Regions from separate parts of the Streptomyces sp. NPDC047853 genome, predicted to be linked through region 3. Evidence: riboswitches for the same ligand, from Rfam matches in the RefSeq annotation. Region 3 holds a riboswitch; each other region holds the start of a gene.
What was found. Region 3 has a riboswitch for cobalamin ahead of ACGF5T_RS18800 (ABC transporter substrate-binding protein). Riboswitches for the same ligand answer to the same signal wherever they lie in the genome.
Positions count from the first base shown of each region.

Region 1: another riboswitch for cobalamin. It lies ahead of ACGF5T_RS03135 (ribonucleoside-diphosphate reductase subunit alpha); the one in region 3 lies ahead of ACGF5T_RS18800 (ABC transporter substrate-binding protein).
Region 2: another riboswitch for cobalamin. It lies ahead of ACGF5T_RS28415 (cobalamin biosynthesis protein); the one in region 3 lies ahead of ACGF5T_RS18800 (ABC transporter substrate-binding protein).
Region 4: another riboswitch for cobalamin. It lies ahead of ACGF5T_RS21505 (ABC transporter substrate-binding protein); the one in region 3 lies ahead of ACGF5T_RS18800 (ABC transporter substrate-binding protein).

Region 1 is NZ_JBIDCI010000001.1:672,373-677,031, reverse strand. Features, by position in the region: gene ACGF5T_RS03150 (DUF3311 domain-containing protein) at 1-45, shown strand, start outside; gene mctP (monocarboxylate uptake permease MctP) at 42-1,652, shown strand; gene ACGF5T_RS03140 (GNAT family N-acetyltransferase) at 1,725-2,231, shown strand; cobalamin riboswitch at 2,256-2,437, shown strand; gene ACGF5T_RS03135 (ribonucleoside-diphosphate reductase subunit alpha) at 2,561-4,659, shown strand, end outside.
Region 2 is NZ_JBIDCI010000018.1:56,179-60,837, forward strand. Features, by position in the region: gene ACGF5T_RS28405 (inorganic phosphate transporter) at 1-616, shown strand, start outside; gene ACGF5T_RS28410 (hypothetical protein) at 653-874, shown strand; cobalamin riboswitch at 1,025-1,167, shown strand; gene ACGF5T_RS28415 (cobalamin biosynthesis protein) at 1,284-2,249, shown strand; gene ACGF5T_RS28420 (cobyric acid synthase) at 2,246-3,754, shown strand; gene cobN (cobaltochelatase subunit CobN) at 3,751-4,659, shown strand, end outside.
Region 3 is NZ_JBIDCI010000009.1:130,169-134,827, reverse strand. Features, by position in the region: gene ACGF5T_RS18815 (ATP-grasp domain-containing protein) at 1-612, shown strand, start outside; gene ACGF5T_RS18810 (MFS transporter) at 605-1,873, shown strand; gene ACGF5T_RS18805 (class I SAM-dependent methyltransferase) at 1,842-2,591, shown strand; cobalamin riboswitch at 2,684-2,805, shown strand; gene ACGF5T_RS18800 (ABC transporter substrate-binding protein) at 2,854-3,879, shown strand; gene ACGF5T_RS18795 (iron ABC transporter permease) at 3,876-4,659, shown strand, end outside.
Region 4 is NZ_JBIDCI010000011.1:112,900-117,558, forward strand. Features, by position in the region: gene ACGF5T_RS21490 (deoxynucleoside kinase) at 1-478, shown strand, start outside; gene ACGF5T_RS21495 (ABC transporter ATP-binding protein) at 528-1,445, opposite strand; gene ACGF5T_RS21500 (iron chelate uptake ABC transporter family permease subunit) at 1,442-2,506, opposite strand; gene ACGF5T_RS21505 (ABC transporter substrate-binding protein) at 2,503-3,543, opposite strand; cobalamin riboswitch at 3,586-3,793, opposite strand; gene ACGF5T_RS21510 (MFS transporter) at 3,861-4,659, opposite strand, start outside.

The sequences.
Region 1 (4,659 bases), on a different contig from region 3:
TGGCAGCGTGACCAGCGCGCCCGCCGGGAAGGCGGTTCGAAGTGAACGACGGCGTGAACGGCGTCGCACTCGCCGTCTTCATCTTCTTCTTCCTGCTCGTCACCGCCATGGGCTTCCTCGCCGCCCGCTGGCGCAGGGCCGAGAACGAGCACAGCCTCGACGAGTGGGGCCTGGGCGGCCGCTCGTTCGGCACCTGGGTCACCTGGTTCCTGCTGGGCGGCGACCTGTACACGGCGTACACCTTCGTGGCCGTGCCGGCGGCGATCTACGCGGCCGGCGCCTCGGGCTTCTTCGCGGTGCCGTACACGATCCTGGTCTACCCGCTGATCTTCACCTTCCTGCCCCGGCTGTGGTCGGTCTCCCACAAGCACGGCTACGTGACGACCTCGGACTTCGTGCGCGGCCGGTTCGGCTCGAAGGGGCTGTCGCTGGCGGTGGCCGTGACCGGCATCCTCGCCACCATGCCGTACATCGCGCTCCAGCTCGTCGGCATCCAGGCCGTGCTGGACGTGATGGGCCTCGGCGGCGGCGAGGACACCAACTGGTTCATCAAGGACCTGCCCCTGCTGATCGCCTTCGGCGTGCTGGCGGCCTACACCTACTCGTCGGGGCTGCGCGCGCCCGCGCTGATCGCCTTCGTGAAGGACACGCTGATCTACATCGTCATCGCGGTGGCGATCATCTACATCCCGATCAAGCTGGGCGGCTTCGACGACATCTTCGCGGCGGCGGGCGACAAGTTCACCGAGTCGGGCAAGGGCTCGCTGACGCCGGACCACGGCGGCCAGTGGACCTACGCCACGCTGGCGCTGGGCTCCGCGCTCGCGCTCTTCATGTACCCGCACTCGATCACCGCGACGCTGTCCTCGCGCAGCCGTGAGGTGATCCGCCGCAACACCACGATCCTGCCGCTGTACTCGCTGATGCTGGGCCTGCTCGCGCTGCTGGGCTTCATGGCGATCGCGGCCGGGGTGAAGGTGGAGAACGGGCAGCTGGCGATCCCCCAGCTCTTCGAGAACATGTTCCCGGACTGGTTCGCCGGCGTGGCCTTCGCGGCGATCGGCATCGGCGCCCTGGTCCCGGCGGCGATCATGTCGATCGCGGCCGCCAACCTCTTCACCCGCAACATCTACAAGGACTTCATCAAGCCGGACGCCACCCCGGCCCAGGAGACCAAGGTCTCCAAGCTGGTGTCCCTGCTGGTGAAGGTGGGCGCGCTGGTGTTCGTGCTCGGCATGGACAAGACCGTCGCGATCAACTTCCAGCTGCTCGGCGGCATCTGGATCCTGCAGACCTTCCCGGCCCTGGTGGGCGGCCTGTTCACCCGCTGGTTCCACCGCTGGGCCCTGCTCGGCGGCTGGGCGGTCGGCATGGTCTACGGCACGGTCGCCGCGTACGGGGTGGCCTCGCCGACGCAGAAGCACTTCGGCGGTTCCTCCGACGAGATCCCGGGCATCGGTGAGATCGGCTACATCGGCCTCACCGCCTTCGTGCTGAACGTGGTGGTCACCGTGGTCCTGACCTTCGTCATGCGGGCGCTCAAGGCTCCCGACGGCGTCGACGAGACCAAGCCCGGTGACTACACGGCGGACGCGGGCGACCCCGGCGTCGAGGTGGAGCTGCCGCCGGCCACGGCGGGCACCTCGCACTGATCCCCTCCCCCATGCGGGCCGTCGGAGAAATCCGGCGGCCCGCTGTCGTACCCGTCGGGCACACTCGGGTTCATGGACTTCGTGATCCGGCGTGCCACGGCCGAGGAGTACGCCCCCCTCGGTGAGATCACCGCGCGCGCCTACCTGGGCGACGGCCTCCTCGACTTCGGGGAGGACGACGCCTACCTCCACGAGCTGCGCGCCGTGGCCCGGCGGGCGGCCGCCGCCGAGGTGCTGGTCGCCGCATCGGACGGCGGTGTGCTCGGTGGCGTCACCTTCGTGCCCCGCGGTGGCCCGATGGCCGACATCGCCCGTCCCGGCGAGGCCGAGATACGCATGCTCGCCGTCGCCCGCGAGGCGCGCGGACGCGGCGCCGGCGAGGCGCTGGTGCGGGCCTGCGTCGACCGCGCCCGGTCCGTGCCGGGCTGCGCGCGGGTCGTGCTGTCCACCCAGCGGACCATGCACGGCGCCCACCGCCTCTACGCGCGCCTGGGTTTCACCCGCACCCCGGAGCGCGACTGGAACCCCCTGCCGAAGCTGGACGACTTTACCCTGCTCACCTACGAACTGACGCTCTGACACCCTCCCGGCACGCTCACGGACACAACATCTGGGGGTGCTGGCGGCGCCCGGCACAAGATGTATGCTCGTGCTCGCTGTCGCCGCAGGGGAATCCGGTGCGAATCCGGAACTGTCCCGCAACGGTGTACTTGTGCGTGTCCGCGTCCCCACGTGTCCGCGCACGGGCTTGAGTCCGAGGACCTGCCGACAGTGCGCCCGGCCGCCTTGGCCCGGGTGCCATGACGTCCGGGCCTCGTGGAGTGGGCCGGTGGACGCGACGCCGTGCGCGCTCGTGAGCTGCCTCCTGCCCTCCGCCAGGCCCCGTGCCGAGCGAGGGAGTGCTCCACGTGACCATCGCGCCAGCCGATCCGGCTTCAGCGACCCCGGTGGCGGCGACCGCGGAACCGGACGGTCCCGGTACCGCGCTGCTGCGGACCCTGACCGAGCTGACCGCCGACCTCCCGGGCGCCGACCCCGGCCGGGTCGCCGCCGCCGCGCTGCGCGGCCGGTCCACCCGTGCGGACGAGGCCGAGCTGCGCGAGCTGGCCACCGAGGCCGCCGCCGGACTGATCTCGGAGGACCCGGTCTACTCCCGGCTCGCCGCCCGCCTGCTGACCCTCACCATCCGGGCCGAGGCCGCCTCCCAGGGCGTCACCTCCTTCACCGGGTCGGTCGCCACCGGTCACCGCGAGGGCCTGATCGCCGACCGCACCGCCGCGTTCGTACGGCTGCACGCGGAGCGGCTGGACGCGCTGATCGACCCGGCCGCCGACGACCGCTTCGGCTACTTCGGTCTGCGTACCCTGCACAGCCGGTACCTGCTCCGGCACCCGATCACCCGCAAGGTGGTCGAGACGCCCCAGCACTTCATGCTGCGCGTGGCCGCCGGGCTCGCCGAGGACGACACCGCCCGCTCGGCCGACGAGGTGGCCGCCCTCTACGGGCTGATGAGCCGCCTCGACTACCTGCCCTCCTCCCCCACCCTCTTCAACTCCGGCACCCGGCACGCCCAGATGTCGTCCTGCTACCTCCTCGACTCCCCCAAGGACGAGCTGGACTCCCTCTACGACCGCCTCCACCAGGTGGCCCGCCTCTCCAAGCACGCCGGCGGCATCGGCATCGCCTACTCCCGCATCCGCTCCCGCGGCTCGCTCATCCGCGGCACCAACGGGCACTCCAACGGCATCGTCCCGTTCCTGAAGACGCTCGACGCCTCGGTCGCCGCCGTGAACCAGGGCGGCCGGCGCAAGGGCGCCGCGGCGGTCTACCTGGAGACCTGGCACGCCGACATCGAGGAGTTCCTGGAGCTGCGGGACAACACCGGCGAGGACGCCCGCCGCACCCACAACCTCAACCTCGCCCACTGGGTGCCGGACGAGTTCATGCGCCGGGTGGACGCCGACGGGCAGTGGTCCCTGTTCTCGCCCGCCGACGTGCCCGAGCTGGTCGACCTCTGGGGCGCGGAGTTCGACGTGGCGTACCGTGCGGCGGAGGCGGCGGGGCTGGCCCGCAGGACGCTGCCCGCCCGTGAGCTGTACGGGCGCATGATGCGTACCCTCGCGCAGACCGGCAACGGCTGGATGACCTTCAAGGACACCGCCAACCGCACCGCCAACCAGACCGCCGAGCCGGGCCACGTCGTCCACTCCTCCAACCTCTGCACGGAGATCCTGGAGGTCACCGACGACGGGGAGACGGCGGTCTGCAACCTGGGCTCGGTCAACCTCGGCGCGTTCGTCGACGTGGCCGCGGGCGACCTCGACTGGGAGCGGCTGGACGCCACCGTCCGCACCGCCGTCACCTTCCTGGACCGGGTCGTCGACATCAACTTCTACCCGACCGAGCAGGCGGGCCGCTCCAACGCCCGCTGGCGCCCGGTGGGCCTCGGCGCGATGGGCCTGCAGGACGTCTTCTTCCGGCTGCGCCTGCCCTTCGACTCCCCCGAGGCGAAGGCCCTCTCCACCCGCATCGCCGAGCGCATCATGCTCGCGGCCTACGAGACCTCCACCGACCTCGCCGAGCGCAACGGCCCGCTGCCTGCCTGGGAGAAGACCCGTACGGCCCGGGGCGTGCTGCACCCCGACCACTACGGCGTCGAGGCGGCCTGGCCCGAGCGCTGGGCCGCGCTGCGCGCGCGCATGGCCACCACCGGCCTGCGCAACTCCCTGCTCCTGGCGATCGCCCCGACCGCCACCATCGCCTCGATCGTGGGCGCCTACGAGTGCATCGAGCCGCAGGTGTCCAACCTGTTCAAGCGCGAGACGCTCTCCGGCGAGTTCCTCCAGGTCAACTCGTACCTGGTGGACGACCTCAAGCGGCTCGGCGTGTGGGACGCCCGCACCCGCGAGGCGCTGCGCGAGGCCAACGGCTCGGTGCAGGGGTTCTCCTGGATCCCCGAGGACGTCCGCGCCCTGTACCGCACCGCCTGGGAGATCCCGCAGCGCGG
Region 2 (4,659 bases), on a different contig from region 3:
CGGCGCCCTCGCCCCCGACTCCGACCCGCCCATGTGGGTCATCCTGTCCGCGGGCATCGCCATCGCGCTGGGCACCTACCTCGGCGGCTGGCGCATCATCCGCACGATGGGCAAGGGTCTGACCGACCTCCAGCCGCAGCAGGGCTTCGCCGCCCAGACCAGCGCCGCCACGGTCATCCTGGCCTCCTCGCACCTCGGCTTCTCCCTCTCCACCACGCACTCGGTCTCCGGTGCGGTGATGGGCGCGGGTCTCGGCCGCAAGGGCGGCGTGGTGCGCTGGTCCACGGCGACCCGGATGTTCGTCGCCTGGGGCCTGACCCTGCCGGCCGCGGCCCTGGTCGCCGCGATCGCCGAGTGGGTCTGCGGCCTGGGCGACTGGGGCACCGCCGTCGTGGCCGTCTTCCTGGTCGCCTCCAGCGCCGCCATCTGGAAGATCTCCCGGCGCGAGGTCGTCGACCACACCAACGTCATCGACGAGCCCGAGCCGTCCGGTGTGGTGACCACGGCGATGGCCGCGGTCTCCCCGCCGCCGACCGGGGCGGCCGAGGAACTGGCCGTCGCCGTCCCGGCCGCCGCGACCGACGCCAAGTCCCCGTCGGCCACCACCACCGTCTGAGCCCGCCCCCGGGTACGAAGGAAGAAGCGAACCTCCATGAGCATCGACTGGGCAGCTCTAGGCTCCGTCTTCGGAGTCAGCCTCGTGTCCACCGTGGTCCTGGTGGGCCTGTTCACGCTCGGCATCGCCGGCCTCTCCCGCCAGGAGCGGGCCACCGCCCAGGGCGGCTCCGCGGCCCTCGCGGTCACCGGCGCGTACGCGTGCTTCGCGGCCTGCGCGGCGGCGGTGGCGTACGGCATCTACCTGATCGTCGCCTGAGCGTCGCGCGAACGATCACCGCACACCCGTGAGGCGGGGTGCGGGACGGACACCCACCGTCCCGCACCCCGCCTCTTCGCGTGCCGGCGCACACCACCCGCGTGTGGGGCTTCGCACACTCCCCCGTCGCAGGTCAACGCCAGGTTGACGGGTGTTCGCGGGCCGTGGTGGACTGCCGGAGCCATTACGGCGGCAGGAGAGGAAGCCCGGTGCGATTCCGGCGCGGTCCCGCCACTGTGACCGGGGAGCCCCTCCCCGGAAGCCAGGAACTCTCACCGCCGGTCTCTTCCAGCCAGGGCGCGGACACCCTGAGTGAGGACGTATCGCCATGCGCGGCTGCCGTTCCAGGTACACCGGCGACTCCGGGTGCCCCAGCGACACCCTCCCCCGCCCCGCGGCCGGCTGAGCCGTGCGCGCCGAACGCGTCTTCGCGTACGGCGCCGCCGCCGGCCTCCTCGGCGACCTCCTCCTCGGCGATCCGCGCCGCGGGCACCCGGTCGCCGCGTTCGGCCGTGCCGCCGGTGCCGTGGAACGGGTGCTGTGGCGTGACCACCGGGGCCGGGGCGCGCTGCACACCGCCCTGTGCGCCGGTGGCGCCGCCGCCCTCGGGGCCTCCGCCGCACGCGCCGTACGCCGCTCCCCCGCCGCCTCCGTCGCACTGACCGGCGCGGCCACCTGGGCCGTCGTCGGCGGGACCTCGCTCGCCCGGGAGGCCCGCTCGATCGGGCAGGCCCTGGAGGCCGGTGACGTCGAGGCGGCCCGGGCGCGGCTGCCGCACCTGTGCGGACGGGACCCGCAGGCCCTGGACGCCGACGGGATCGCCCGGGCCGTCGTCGAGTCCGTCGCCGAGAACACCTCGGACGCGGTGGTGGGCGCCCTGGTGTGGGGCGCCGTCGCCGGAGTGCCCGGACTGCTCGGCTTCCGCGCGGTGAACACCCTGGACGCCATGGTCGGCCACAAGTCCGCCCGGTACCGCCGGTTCGGGTGGGCCTCGGCCCGGCTCGACGACCTCGCGGGCTGGCCCGGCGCCCGGCTGACCGCCGTCCTCGCCACCGTCGCCGGCGGCGATCCGCGGGGCGCCGTGCGGGCGTGGCGTGCCGACGCCGGGCGGCACCCGAGCCCCAACGCCGGCCCCGTGGAGGCGTCGTTCGCGGGCGCCCTCGGCGTGCGGCTCGGCGGGACGCTCTCCTACGGCGGGCGGGTGGAGCACCGGCCCGTCCTCAACGGGGCCGCCGGCCGCGCCGTACGGGCCGGTTCCGGCGACATCGACCGGGCCGTCCGGCTCTCCCGGCGCGTGGGCTGGCTGGCGCTGGGCGTGTGCGCCGGCGCACGGCTGCTCGCACGCCGGGCACTCACGAAGGGACGTGACTCATGAGCGGTGGCCTCCTCGTCGCCGGCACCACCTCCGACGCCGGCAAGAGCGTCGTCACCGCCGGGATCTGCCGCTGGCTGGTGCGGCAGGGCGTCAAGGTCGCGCCGTTCAAGGCGCAGAACATGTCGCTGAACTCCTTCGTGACCCGCGAGGGCGCGGAGATCGGGCGGGCGCAGGCCATGCAGGCGCAGGCGTGCCGGGTGGAGCCGACCGCGCTGATGAACCCGGTGCTGCTCAAGCCGGGGGGTGAGCGCAGCAGCCAGGTCGTGCTGCTCGGCAAGCCGGTCGGCGAGATGAGCGCCCGCGGCTACCACGGCGGGCGCCAGCGCCGGTTGCTCGGCACGGTGCTGGACTGCCTGGCCGAGCTGCGGGGCACGTATGACGCGGTGATCTGCGAGGGGGCGGGCAGTCCGGCCGAGATCAACCTGCGCCGGACCGACATCGTGAACATGGGGATCGCCCGGGGCGCCGGGTTCCCCGTGCTGGTCGTCGGCGACATCGACCGCGGGGGCGTCTTCGCCTCCTTCTTCGGCACGGTGGCCCTGCTGTCGTCCGAGGACCAGGCGCTGGTCGCCGGGTTCCTCGTCAACAAGTTCCGGGGCGACGTGTCGCTGCTGGAGCCCGGCCTGGACATGCTGCACGGCCTCACCGGGCGGCGTACGTACGGTGTGCTGCCCTTCCGGCACGGCCTCGGGATCGACGAGGAGGACGGACTGCGCGTGTCCCTGCGCGGGACGGTGCGGGAGTCGGTCGTCGCGCCGCCGGTCGGCGAGGACGTGCTGCGGGTCGCCGTGTGCGCCGTCCCGTTGATGTCCAACTTCACGGACGTGGACGCGCTCGCCGCCGAACCCGGTGTCGTGGTGCGGTTCGTGGACCGGCCGGAGGAGCTGGCGGACGCCGATCTCGTGATCGTGCCGGGCACCCGCGGGACGGTCCGGGCCCTGCGGTGGCTGCGGGAGCGCGGGCTCGCGGACGCCCTCGTCCGCAGGGCCGCAGAGGGCCGCCCGGTGCTCGGGATCTGCGGGGGCTTCCAGGTGCTCGGCGAGCACATCGAGGACGACGTCGAATCGCGCGCCGGGCACGTGGACGGGCTCGGAGTACTGCCCGTGCGGGTGCGGTTCGCCCGCGAGAAGACCCTCACCCGGCCGGTCGGCGAGGCCCTCGGCGAGCACGTCGAGGGGTACGAGATCCACCACGGGGTCGCCGAGGTGACCGCTGGCGTCCCTTTCCTGGACGGCTGCCGGGTCGGGCAGACCTGGGGCACGCACTGGCACGGCTCGCTGGAGTCGGACGGCTTCCGGCGGGCGTTCCTGCGCGAGGTGGCCGCCGCCGCGGGCCGCCGCTTCGTGCCGGCCCCCGACACCTCGTTCGCCGCGCTGCGCGAGCAGCAGCTCGACCTGCTCGGCGACCTGATCGAACACCACGCGGACACGGACGCGCTGTGGCGGCTCATCGAGTCCGGCGCGCCGCAAGGACTGCCCTTCATTCCACCGGGAGCACCCGCATGAGCACTGTGTTGTTGTTGTCGACCGCCGACACGGACCTGCTGGCGGCCCGCGCCTCCGACGCCGGCTACCGGATCGGCAACCCCACCCGGGTCGACGTGCGGGAGGAACTGCCCGCGCTCGTCGAGGGCGCCGACCTCGCCGTCGTACGGCTGCTGGGCGGCAAGCGGGCCTGGGAGGACGGGCTCGCCGCGCTGAAGACCGCCGGCGTCCCGACCGTCCTGCTGGGCGGCGAGAGCGTGCCGGACGCGGAGCTGATGGCCGAGTCCTCGGTACCGGCCGGCGTGGTGGCCGAGGCGCTGCGCTACCTGGTCGAGGGCGGCCCCGACAACCTCACCCAGCTCGCCCGGTTCCTCTCCGACACCGTGCTGCTGACCGGCGAGGGCTTCGACGAGCCGCGGAAGATGCCGGAGTACGGCGTCGACGGGGAGCGCCCGTTCACCGAGGGCCGCCCGACGGTCGGCGTGCTCTTCTACCGCGCCCACCAACTGAGCGGCAACACCGCCTTCGTGGACACGCTCTGCGACGCGATCGAGGCGCACGGCGCCAACGCGCTGCCCGTGTACTGCGGTTCGCTGCGCGGCGCGGACGCCGGGCTGTACGAGCTGCTGGACCGGGCCGACGCCCTGGTCGCCACCGTCCTCGCGGCGGGCGGCACGCACGCCTCCGAGGCCTCGGCGGGCGGCGACGACGAGGCCTGGGACATCGGCGCGCTGGCCGACCTGGACGTCCCGGTGCTGCAAGGGCTCTGCCTGACCACGTCGAGGGCCGCCTGGGAGGCCTCGGACGCCGCCCTCTCGCCCATGGACGCGGCGATGCAGGTCGCGATCCCGGAGTTCGACGGGCGGCTGGTCACCGTGCCGTTCTCCTTCAAGGAGCAGGGGCCCGACGAGGTTCCCGTCTACGTC
Region 3 (4,659 bases):
TCCAGTCGGCTCATGTCACCGGAGCCGCACTTCAGGGAGGAGATCACCGCCTTCCCCGTCGCCTTCCCGGCACCGCTGCGGACATCGCTGGAGGGCTGGCTCGACCGGGTGCTCGCCGCCATCGGCTACACCGACCGGTTCGCCCACGTGGAGTTCGTGCTGACCACCGACGGCCCGGAGGTGGTGGAGGTCAACCCCCGCATCGGGGGCGCGCTGGTCGGGGAGGGCCTGTGCCGGGCACTCGGCGTCAACGTGTACGAGGCGATGATCGAGGCCGCGCTCGGCCACCGCCCGCGCCTCATGGACGCGTCCCTGCCCGGCGGCCCGGCCGTCGCCTTCGTCCTCGGCTATCCGGCCGCACCCGGCGTCTTCACGGGCGTCGCCGGGCTCGACCGGCTCGCCGACATGCCGGGAACACCCGCCTGGTACCCGGTCAAGCGGGTCGGCGACCCCGTCGAGCACCTGGGCGACAGCCGCGGCTACGCGGGCATCGTGTACGCCGAGGCCGAGACCGCCGAACTCGCCACCCACCGCGCGGTGGCCGCCGCGGGCGCCCTGCGGGTGCTCACCGACCCCTTCCCCGAGGCCGGTCGGGCGGCGCCCGGTGGGTGAGCGCACCACCCGGCGAGCGGGACGGCGGGCCTCGCTGTTCCCGCTGACCGGCGCCCTGCGGTTCCTCCTGGTCAGCTCGTTCCTCATTCCGCTCGGCAGCTTCATGGTCCTGCCGTTCATGTCGGTGTTCCTGCACGAACGGCTCGGGATGGGGCTCGGCACGGTCGGCGTCGTCCTGGCGGCGGCCTCGCTCGTGCAGTTCTCCGGCGGCATCGTCGGCGGCGCCCTGGCGGACCGGATCGGGCTGCGCCGCACGATGCTGTGGGCCCTCGTCGTACGCACCGCCGGTTTCGCCGGGTTCCTGCTGGCCCTGCGCTGGCCGCCGCTGGCGGTCTGGGCGCTGGTCCTGACGTGCTGCGGTGCCGCGCTGTACCTGCCCGCCAACAAGGCCTACCTGGTGCACGGCGTCGACGACGAGCGCCGTCCGGCCTTCCTCTCGGCGGGCAACGCGGCGCTCAACGCCGGGATGGCCGTCGGCCCGCTCATCGCCGGACCGTTCGTCCTGTCCTCGCCCGGTTGGCTCTTCGCGGCCGTCACGGCGCTGTTCCTCGCGGTCACCGTGGGACACGCGCGGCTGCCCGGAACGGACGCGGAACAGACCACCGGGCCGGGCGAGAAGGCCGCCACGGGTCTCCTGGCGGGCCTCGCACCCCTGCCGTTCGCCGCCAACGCGCTGGCCTTCTACCTCTACTTCCACTTCCAGCACTTCCTGGCGGTGTACGCCGTCGAGCGCGCCTCCGGTGCGTTCTACAGCGTGGTGCTGCTGCTCTGTTTCGCTCTGGTCATCGTCGTGCAGCCGCTCGCGTCGGGTCTGATCCGGCGCATGCCGTACGCCCTCGCCCTCGCGGTCGGTTTCACGGGCCTGGCGGCGGGCCTGGCCGTGCTGGCGGCCGGTACCCGGGCGGCCCTGCTGGCGGGCGGCGCGCTGATCACTCTGGGCGACATCGTGCTGTTCCTCAAGAACGACCTGGAGGCGCTGCGCCGCAGCCCCCGCTCCGACGCCGTCGTCTTCGGGCAGCAGCGGCTGGCCGCGGGCCTGGGCGCCTGCGCGAGCGGCGCCCTGGGCGGGCAGCTGTACGGCCTCGGGGAACGGGCCGGGCACACCGGCTGGTTCTGGCTGCTGGCGGCCGCCCAGTGCCTGCTGCTTCCCCCTCTGCTGCTCACGCTGCGCCGTCGCCCGGCGCGGCCCCCTGTCCCCGACGGCGACCACGAAGGAGCACTGACGCGCGATGACACGGACGGGCGGATTCCAGGACGATGACTTCTGGACCGAGTTCCACGACTTCCTCTTCTCCGAGCAGCGCTACGAGCAGGCCGAGGAACTGCTCGACACCTCTCCCCTGCTCGCCCTCCCCGACGGAGCACGCGTGCTGGACCTGTGCTGCGGGCCGGGCGTCTTCACCGTGCCCCTCGCCCGCCGCGGGCACCGCGTGACCGGAGTCGACCTGAGCCCGGCCATGCTGGACCGGGCACGCAAGCGGTCGGCCGACGCCGGTGCCGACGTGACGTACGTGCGGGCCGACGCACGCGACTACGAGGCACCGGGCGGCTTCGACGTGGTCCTCAACATGTTCACCTCCTTCGGGTACTTCGAGGACCCCGCCGACAACGCGCGCGTGCTGCGCACCATGTACACCTGCCTGGCGCCCGGCGGCACGCTCGTCCTCGACCTCGCGGGGAAGGAACTCCTGGCCCGCCGGGTCACCCCGCCCAAGGTGGTGCGGCGGGGCGACGACCTGATGGTGCAGACCGACACCGTGCTGGACGAGTGGGCGCGGCTGCGCAGCGAGTGGGTGCTGGTGCGGGGCGACCGGGTGACGCGGGCCACCCTGACGTGGTTCGTGTACAGCGCCGTGGAGTTGCGGCGGATGGCCGAGGAGGCCGGGTTCGGCCGCGTGGAGGTCTTCGGCGGGTTCGACGGCCGCCCCTACGACGAGGACGCCGAACGGCTCGTCCTGCGGGCCGTCCGCGAAGGGTGAGGCAGGAGCGGGGCGTGCGGCCGGAAACCGCACGCCCTTTCGCCGTCGGCTCGGCGAAACGTAGGATCACCTGGTCATCGCCGCGACGGGAGACAGGAAGCCGGTGCGAATCCGGCACGGTCCCGCCACTGTGACCGGGGAGCGCCCCTCCGACACGCCACTGCGCACCGCGCGGGAAGGCGGGGGGAACGTCGATCCGGGAGTCAGGACACTGGTCCGTCGCGGGCCCGATCCGAGGAGCGCGGACTCCAGGAGGCTTCACGTGTCCCAGCTGTTCACCCCTGCCCGCACGCGCGGGTTCCTTCGTGCCACGGCCGCTGCCGTGGCACTGTCGGCGGTGCTGCTCACCACCGGCTGCGGTGTATCCGACGAGGGCGGCGGCGACGCCGAGGCCACCGCCGCCGCGCCCGCGGGCTTCCCGGTCACCGTCGACAACTGCGGCGTGCGGACGACGTACGACAGGCCGCCGTCGCGGGTGGTCACCATCCACCAGCACCCGGCGGAACTCATGCTCGCGCTCGGTCTGAAGGACCGCATGGTCGGCACGGCCTTCCCCGACTCCGCCGTGCTGCCGGAGCTGAAGGAGGACTACGAGGCGATCCCCGAACTGGCGGGAAGGGAGCCGTCGTTCGAGAAGGTCCTGGACGCCGAACCCGACTTCGTCTACGGCGGCTACGGCAGCGCCTTCGCCGAGAACGAAGGCCGCTCCCGCGAGGCGTTCACCGACGCGGGCATCGACACCTACCTCAACCGCGAGTACTGCGGCGAGAAGCAGGTGACGATGAAGGACACGTACGACGAGATCCGCACCATCGGCAGGATCTTCGGCGTCCCGGACCGGGCCGACGCACTGGTCGCGGACCTGGAGGGCCGCGTCGGCAAGGCCGCCACCGGCGTCCGGGGCGAGCCCCGGGTGCCCGTCTTCGTCTACGACAGCGGCGACAAGAGCGCCTTCACCGCGGGCGGCAAGAGCCTCGGCACCGAGCTGATCCGGCTGGCCGGGGGCGAGAACGTCTTCGCCGATCTCGACGACGTCTTCGGCGACGTCTCCTGGGAGCAGGTCGTCGAGCGCAGGCCCGAGGTCATCGCCATCTACGACTACGCCGGCGCCGGAAGCGTCGAGGAGAAGAAGAAGTACCTGCTCTCCCAGCCCGCGCTCGCCGACGTACCCGCCGTCAGGAACAAGCGGTTCGTCGTCCTGCCGCTGACCGCCACCCTGGTCGGCATCCGCTCGGCCTACGCGGTCGAGGACCTGGCCCGCGGGCTGCACCCCAAGAGCTTCCGATGACGCAGACCGCAACCGGCACGTCCACCGGACGGACGGTCCGTCGGCGCGGCGCCGAGGAGCCGGGAGGGGGCGGTACGCGGCTGGCCGTCACGCTGCTCGTCCTCACCGTCCTGCTGCTCGCCTCCGCCACGGCCGGCCTCGCGATCGGTTCCGTCCAGGTGCCGCCCGGCCAGGTGTGGGGCATCGTGACACACGCCCTGGGGGCCGACTGGCAGGATCCGGACTGGTCGCGGGCCCGGGAGACCATCGTGGTGGACGTCCGGGCGCCGCGGGTGCTGCTCGGTGCGGTCACCGGCGCCGGCCTGGCGGTGATCGGCACCGCCCTGCAGGCTCTGGTGCGCAATCCGCTCGCCGAGCCGTACCTGCTGGGCGTCTCCTCCGGGGCGTCCCTCGGCGCGGTCTCCGTGATCGTGTTCGGCGTCACCCTCTTCGGTCAGCTCTCCCTGTCGGTGGCCGCCTTCGTCGGCGCCCTGGGCGCGCTCGTCCTGGTGTACGCCACCGCCCGCACCGGCGGACGCATCACCTCGGCGAGGCTGGTGCTGTCCGGGGTGGCGATCGCGGCCGTGCTCACCGCGGTCCTCGATCTGCTGCTGCTCACCACCGACCGGGGCAACGAGGCCCGCGCGGTCCTCGCCTGGACCCTCGGCGGCCTCGGCGGGGTCGACTGGGGCACGCTGTGGCTGCCGAGCGGCGCCCTGCTGCTCGGTGTCGCCGTCCTCCTCGTGCAGGCCCGCAACCTGAACCTGCTGCTGGCCGGTGAGGAGGCGGCCACCACGATGG
Region 4 (4,659 bases), on a different contig from region 3:
CTACTTCCTGCAGACCCGGTTCGCCTCGATCAAGGAGGCGTACAAGCAGCGCGACAACGTCCTCGACCGCTCCCTCCACGAGGACTGGTACTTCGCCAAGGTCAACCACGATCTGGGGCGGATCAGCTCCCTCGAGATGCGGGTGTACGAGGGGCTGCTCCACGAGATGATGCGCGAGATCGACGGCCTGCCGTACCGCAAGGCGCCCGATCTCATGGTCTACCTCAAGGCGGACTTCGCGACGGTGCTGCGTCGGATCGGGCTGCGGGGCCGCGACTTCGAGCAGGACGAAGGCCTCGTCGAGTACTACCGGACGTTGTGGTCCGGCTACGACGCCTGGGTGTACGAGCACTACTCGGCCAGTGAGGTCCTCGTCGTCGACATGAACCACACCGACGTGGTGAACGACCCCGACGACGCGGCCCGGGTGCTGCGGGAGGTCGAGACGGCCCTGGCGGCGGCCAGGTCCCGTCTCTGAAGCCGTCCGGCACCGGCACCGGCACCGCGCCACGGGACCACGCCCGCCGTCACTTCCCGGCCACCGTGCCCAGGAAGCGGATGTGCGGCCGGTCGCCGGGGCCGGGACGGGTGACCGCGGCACGCACGCCGTAGACGTCGGCGATCAGGGACTCGGTCAGGGTCTCGCCGGGGGTGCCGGCGGCCACCACCCGGCCCTGCCGCAGCACCACGACCTGGTCGCAGTACATGGCCGCGAGGTTCAGGTCGTGGAGGGCGATCACGCTGGTGACGGGCAGCTCGGCGACCAGGGCCAGCAGGTCGAGCTGGTGCTGGACGTCGAGGTGGTTGGTCGGCTCGTCCAGCAGTAGCTCGCGCGGCTCCTGGGCCAGGGCACGGGCGATCTGCACGCGCTGGCGCTCGCCGCCGGAGAGCGTGTGCCAGGGCCGGTCGGCGCGGTCGGTGAGGCCGGTGCGCTCCAGGGCGGTGCGTACGGCCCGCTCGTCCGCCGCGGTCACGGGGGTCCAGGCGCGGCGGTGCGGGACGCGACCGAGGCGTACGACGTCGAGGACGGTCAGCTCGACGAGGGTGTCGGCATGCTGCTCGACGACGGCCACCCGCCGGGCCACGGCGCGGCGGCCCCAGTCGCCGAGGGGACGCCCGTCGAGGGTGACGACCCCGCAGGTGGGGGCGAGGACGCCGGACAGCAGCCGCAGCAGCGTCGACTTGCCGGAGCCGTTGGGTCCGAGCAGCCCGGTCACGGAACCGGGTCGCGGGGCGAGGCCGACGCCGTCGAGGACCAGCCGCCCGCCCAGGGCACGGCTCACACGATCGGCGGCGAGGGTGGACGGCTCGGCGGGCGGCTGCCCCGCGGACGCCCGTCCGTGGGACGCCTGTCCGTAGGACGCCTGTCCGTCGGCTGCTTGCCCGTCGGCTGCTTGCCCGTGGGTCGTCCGCCCGTCGGTCCCCTGCCCGGTACCGGCCGTCATCGCGTCCTCCTCGTGCGGTAGAGGACCAGGACGAACGCCGGGACGCCGACCAGCGAGGTCACCACGCCCACCGGCACTTCCTGGGGATCGAGGACGGTACGGGCCAGGGTGTCGGCCCAGACCAGGAAGACCGCGCCGGCGAGCGCGGTGACGGGCAGCAGCCGGGCGTGCCCCGGGCCGACCAGGGCCCGCGCGCCGTGCGGCAGGACCAGGCCGACGAAACCGATCGCGCCGGCCGAACTGACCAGCGCGGCGGTCAGCAGGGCGGTCACGCACAGCAGCACCAGTCGGGTCCGGGCGACCGAGACGCCCAGGGTCGCCGCGGCATCCTGGCCGAAGGCGAAGGCGTCCAGGGTGCGGGCGTACCCGAGGCACAGCGCCAGGGCGAGCACCAGCACGGCCAGGCACAGCCCCACCTCGGTCCAGTCGGCCCCGCTGAGGGACCCCAGCAGCCAGAACAGCACACCCCGGGTGGTCTCCGCGTCGGCCGCCGTCGTCACCACGAACGACGTCAGGGCGGCGAACAGCTGCATCGCCGCCACCCCGGACAGCACCACGCGGTCCGTCGTCCCGCCGAGCGTGTGGCTGAGCAGCAGCACCAGCGCGAACGAGCCGAGCGCACCCACGAACGCGCCGCCGGAGACGGTCAGGGCGCCGCCGCCCGCGCCGAGGACGATCACGACCACGGCGCCGGTCGACGCTCCGGAGGAGACGCCCAGGACGAAGGGGTCGGCCAGCGGGTTGCGCAGCAGTGACTGCATCACCGCGCCGCACACGGCGAGCCCGGCGCCGCACACCGCGGCGAGCACCGTACGGGGCAGCCGCAGGTTCCAGACGATGCCCTCCCGGATGGGAGTCAGCTCCGTCGTCCCCCAGCCCAGGCGGGAGGCGACCACCGACCAGGCGTCGCCCACGCCGATGTCCGCCGGCCCGACGGTGATGGCCACGGCGACGGACACGGCGAGCACCGCGAGCCCGCCGCCCAGACCGGCCAGGCCGCGCAGCACACCGGCCGCGCCGGGCGGCCGGACCTTCCGGGAGGACCGCAGCGCGGTGGTCATCGGGCGAGGCCGTGCTCGCGCAGCGCCGCGGCCACCTTCTCGACGCCCTCGACCGTACGGATCGTGGGGTTCATGGCCTGCCCGCTGAGCAGCACGTACCGCTTCGCCCGCACCGCCTTCATGTTCCTCGTCGCCGCATTCGACTCCAGGAACGCGATCTTCTTCGCGGCCGACTCGGCGGTCTGCGACCTGCGGGTCAGATCGCCGATGACGAGCAGGTCGGGGTCACGGTCGGCCACCGTCTCCCAGTTGATCTGGGGCCACTCCTGCGTGCTGTCGTCGAAGACGTTCTTCGCGCCCAGCGCGTTCGTGATGACGCCGGGCGCGCCGCAGCAGCCCGCCATGTAGGGGGACTCCTGGTTCGCGAACCAGTACAGGACGGTGGCGTTCTCGGCGCCGGTCCCGGCGGCGGCCTTCGCCACCCGGCTCTCCAACCCGGAGACGAGCTTCTCGCCCCGTTCCTCCACCCCGAAGACCCGTGCCAGTTCCCGCACTTCGCGGTAGACGGTGTCCATGGCCAGGGGCTCGCTCCGGGAGCCGTCGCCGTCGCCGGTGTTGTCCTTGCCCTCGCAGTCGGCGGGCGAGAGGTACGTGGGAACGCCGAGCTCCTCGAACTTCTCGCGGGGCGCCACCCCGCCCTTGCCCAGGGTGGAGGTGAAGGAGGAGGCCACGAAGTCGGGTTCGGCGTCCAGGACCCGCTCGAACGACGGCTGGTCGTCGGCGAGCCGGGGCACCTTCTCGTTCGCCCGCTCAAGACCCGCGAGGACCGGGTCGGTCCAGGTGGCGGTTCCCACCATGCGGTCGGCCAGGCCCAGGGAGAGCAGGATCTCGGTGGTGCCCTGGTTCAGGGACACCGCCCGCTGCGGAGGGGCCTCGACCGTCACCTTCCGCCCGCAGTTGTCGATCGTGACGGAGCGCTTCCCGGCGCCGGCGGGCTTTCCGGACGAGCCGGAACCCGAGCCGGAACCGCACCCGGTGAGCAACAGGGCCCCGGTCAGGAGCAGGACGGAACGACGGGCGGGACGTGACAGCTGCAAGGTGTCGGTTTCCTCAACGTCAGGACCCAGGCGCGGGGTCCGTGCGAACGATCGGTCACCAGCAGGTCTTCGGACTCGGGGTCATCCCGGCGGAACGCCTTCCCGGACCCGGCCGTGACCGTCGTCCAGTGGCTGCTGCCCCGCCCGTCACCCTCACCGCTGCGCGTCAGTTCCGGATTCCCACCGGATTCCCTGACCCGTGTACGCGTAGGCCGCGTTCACGAGTGCGACTGGCGTCCGGAAGCTATCACAGCCCTCTCCCGTACGGTCCGACGGACCTTCGACCCTCCTCCGGGGTGGCCCCTTCGCAGCGGCGCTCAGCGGGCCTCGTCGCGCTCCCGGGCGGCGGAGAAGGTGCGTGCGCTCGGCACCAGGGCGGCGACCGCGGGCGCCGTGAAGCAGACGACCGCGCAGCCCGTGAGCACCGCCGTGACGCCGAAGGCGTCGATGGCGGGGGCGATGAGGGCGAGCCCGACCGGGGCGAGTCCGTACGAGAGCAGGAAGTCCAGGGAGGAGACCCGGGCCAGTTTGTCCGGGGCGACCTCGCGCTGGGCGGCGGTGAACCACGGCACGTTGAACAGCTCGATGCCGACGCCCGCGACGGCGTACGCGGCCATCACGACGGCCGGGTGCACGGGCAGCACGAGGCTGAGCGGGGCGAGTCCGTAGGCGGCGAGGCCGGCCAGGGCGGCCCAGCCGGGGGAGCGGGGACGCCAGCGGGCGATGAGCAGCGCACCGCCGAGCGCTCCGGCGGTGTACGCGGTCATCGCACCCGCGAGAACGACCTCGGTGCCGTACTCGTCCCGGCTGACCATGGGCAGGGCGACGCCGGTCGCGGAGTAGCCGGTGGCTATCACGGCCGTCAGCGCGCCCAGACCGGCGAGGAACCACGGGTGCCTGCGGGCCTCGCGGACCCCCTCCGCGAACTCGCTCAGCAGGGACGCCCTGCCCGCCCCGGCCGAAGGCTCCGCCGTGTCCTCCCCGGCCCCGGGCCGGGCGCCGCGTCCGGGCACGCAGGCCGCGACGAGCCAGAGGAGCCCGATGCCCATCAACAGGGCCCAGGTGTCCAGGAAGACGGCGAGCAGCGCGGCCGAGGAGGGGCCCACGAGGGTGGTG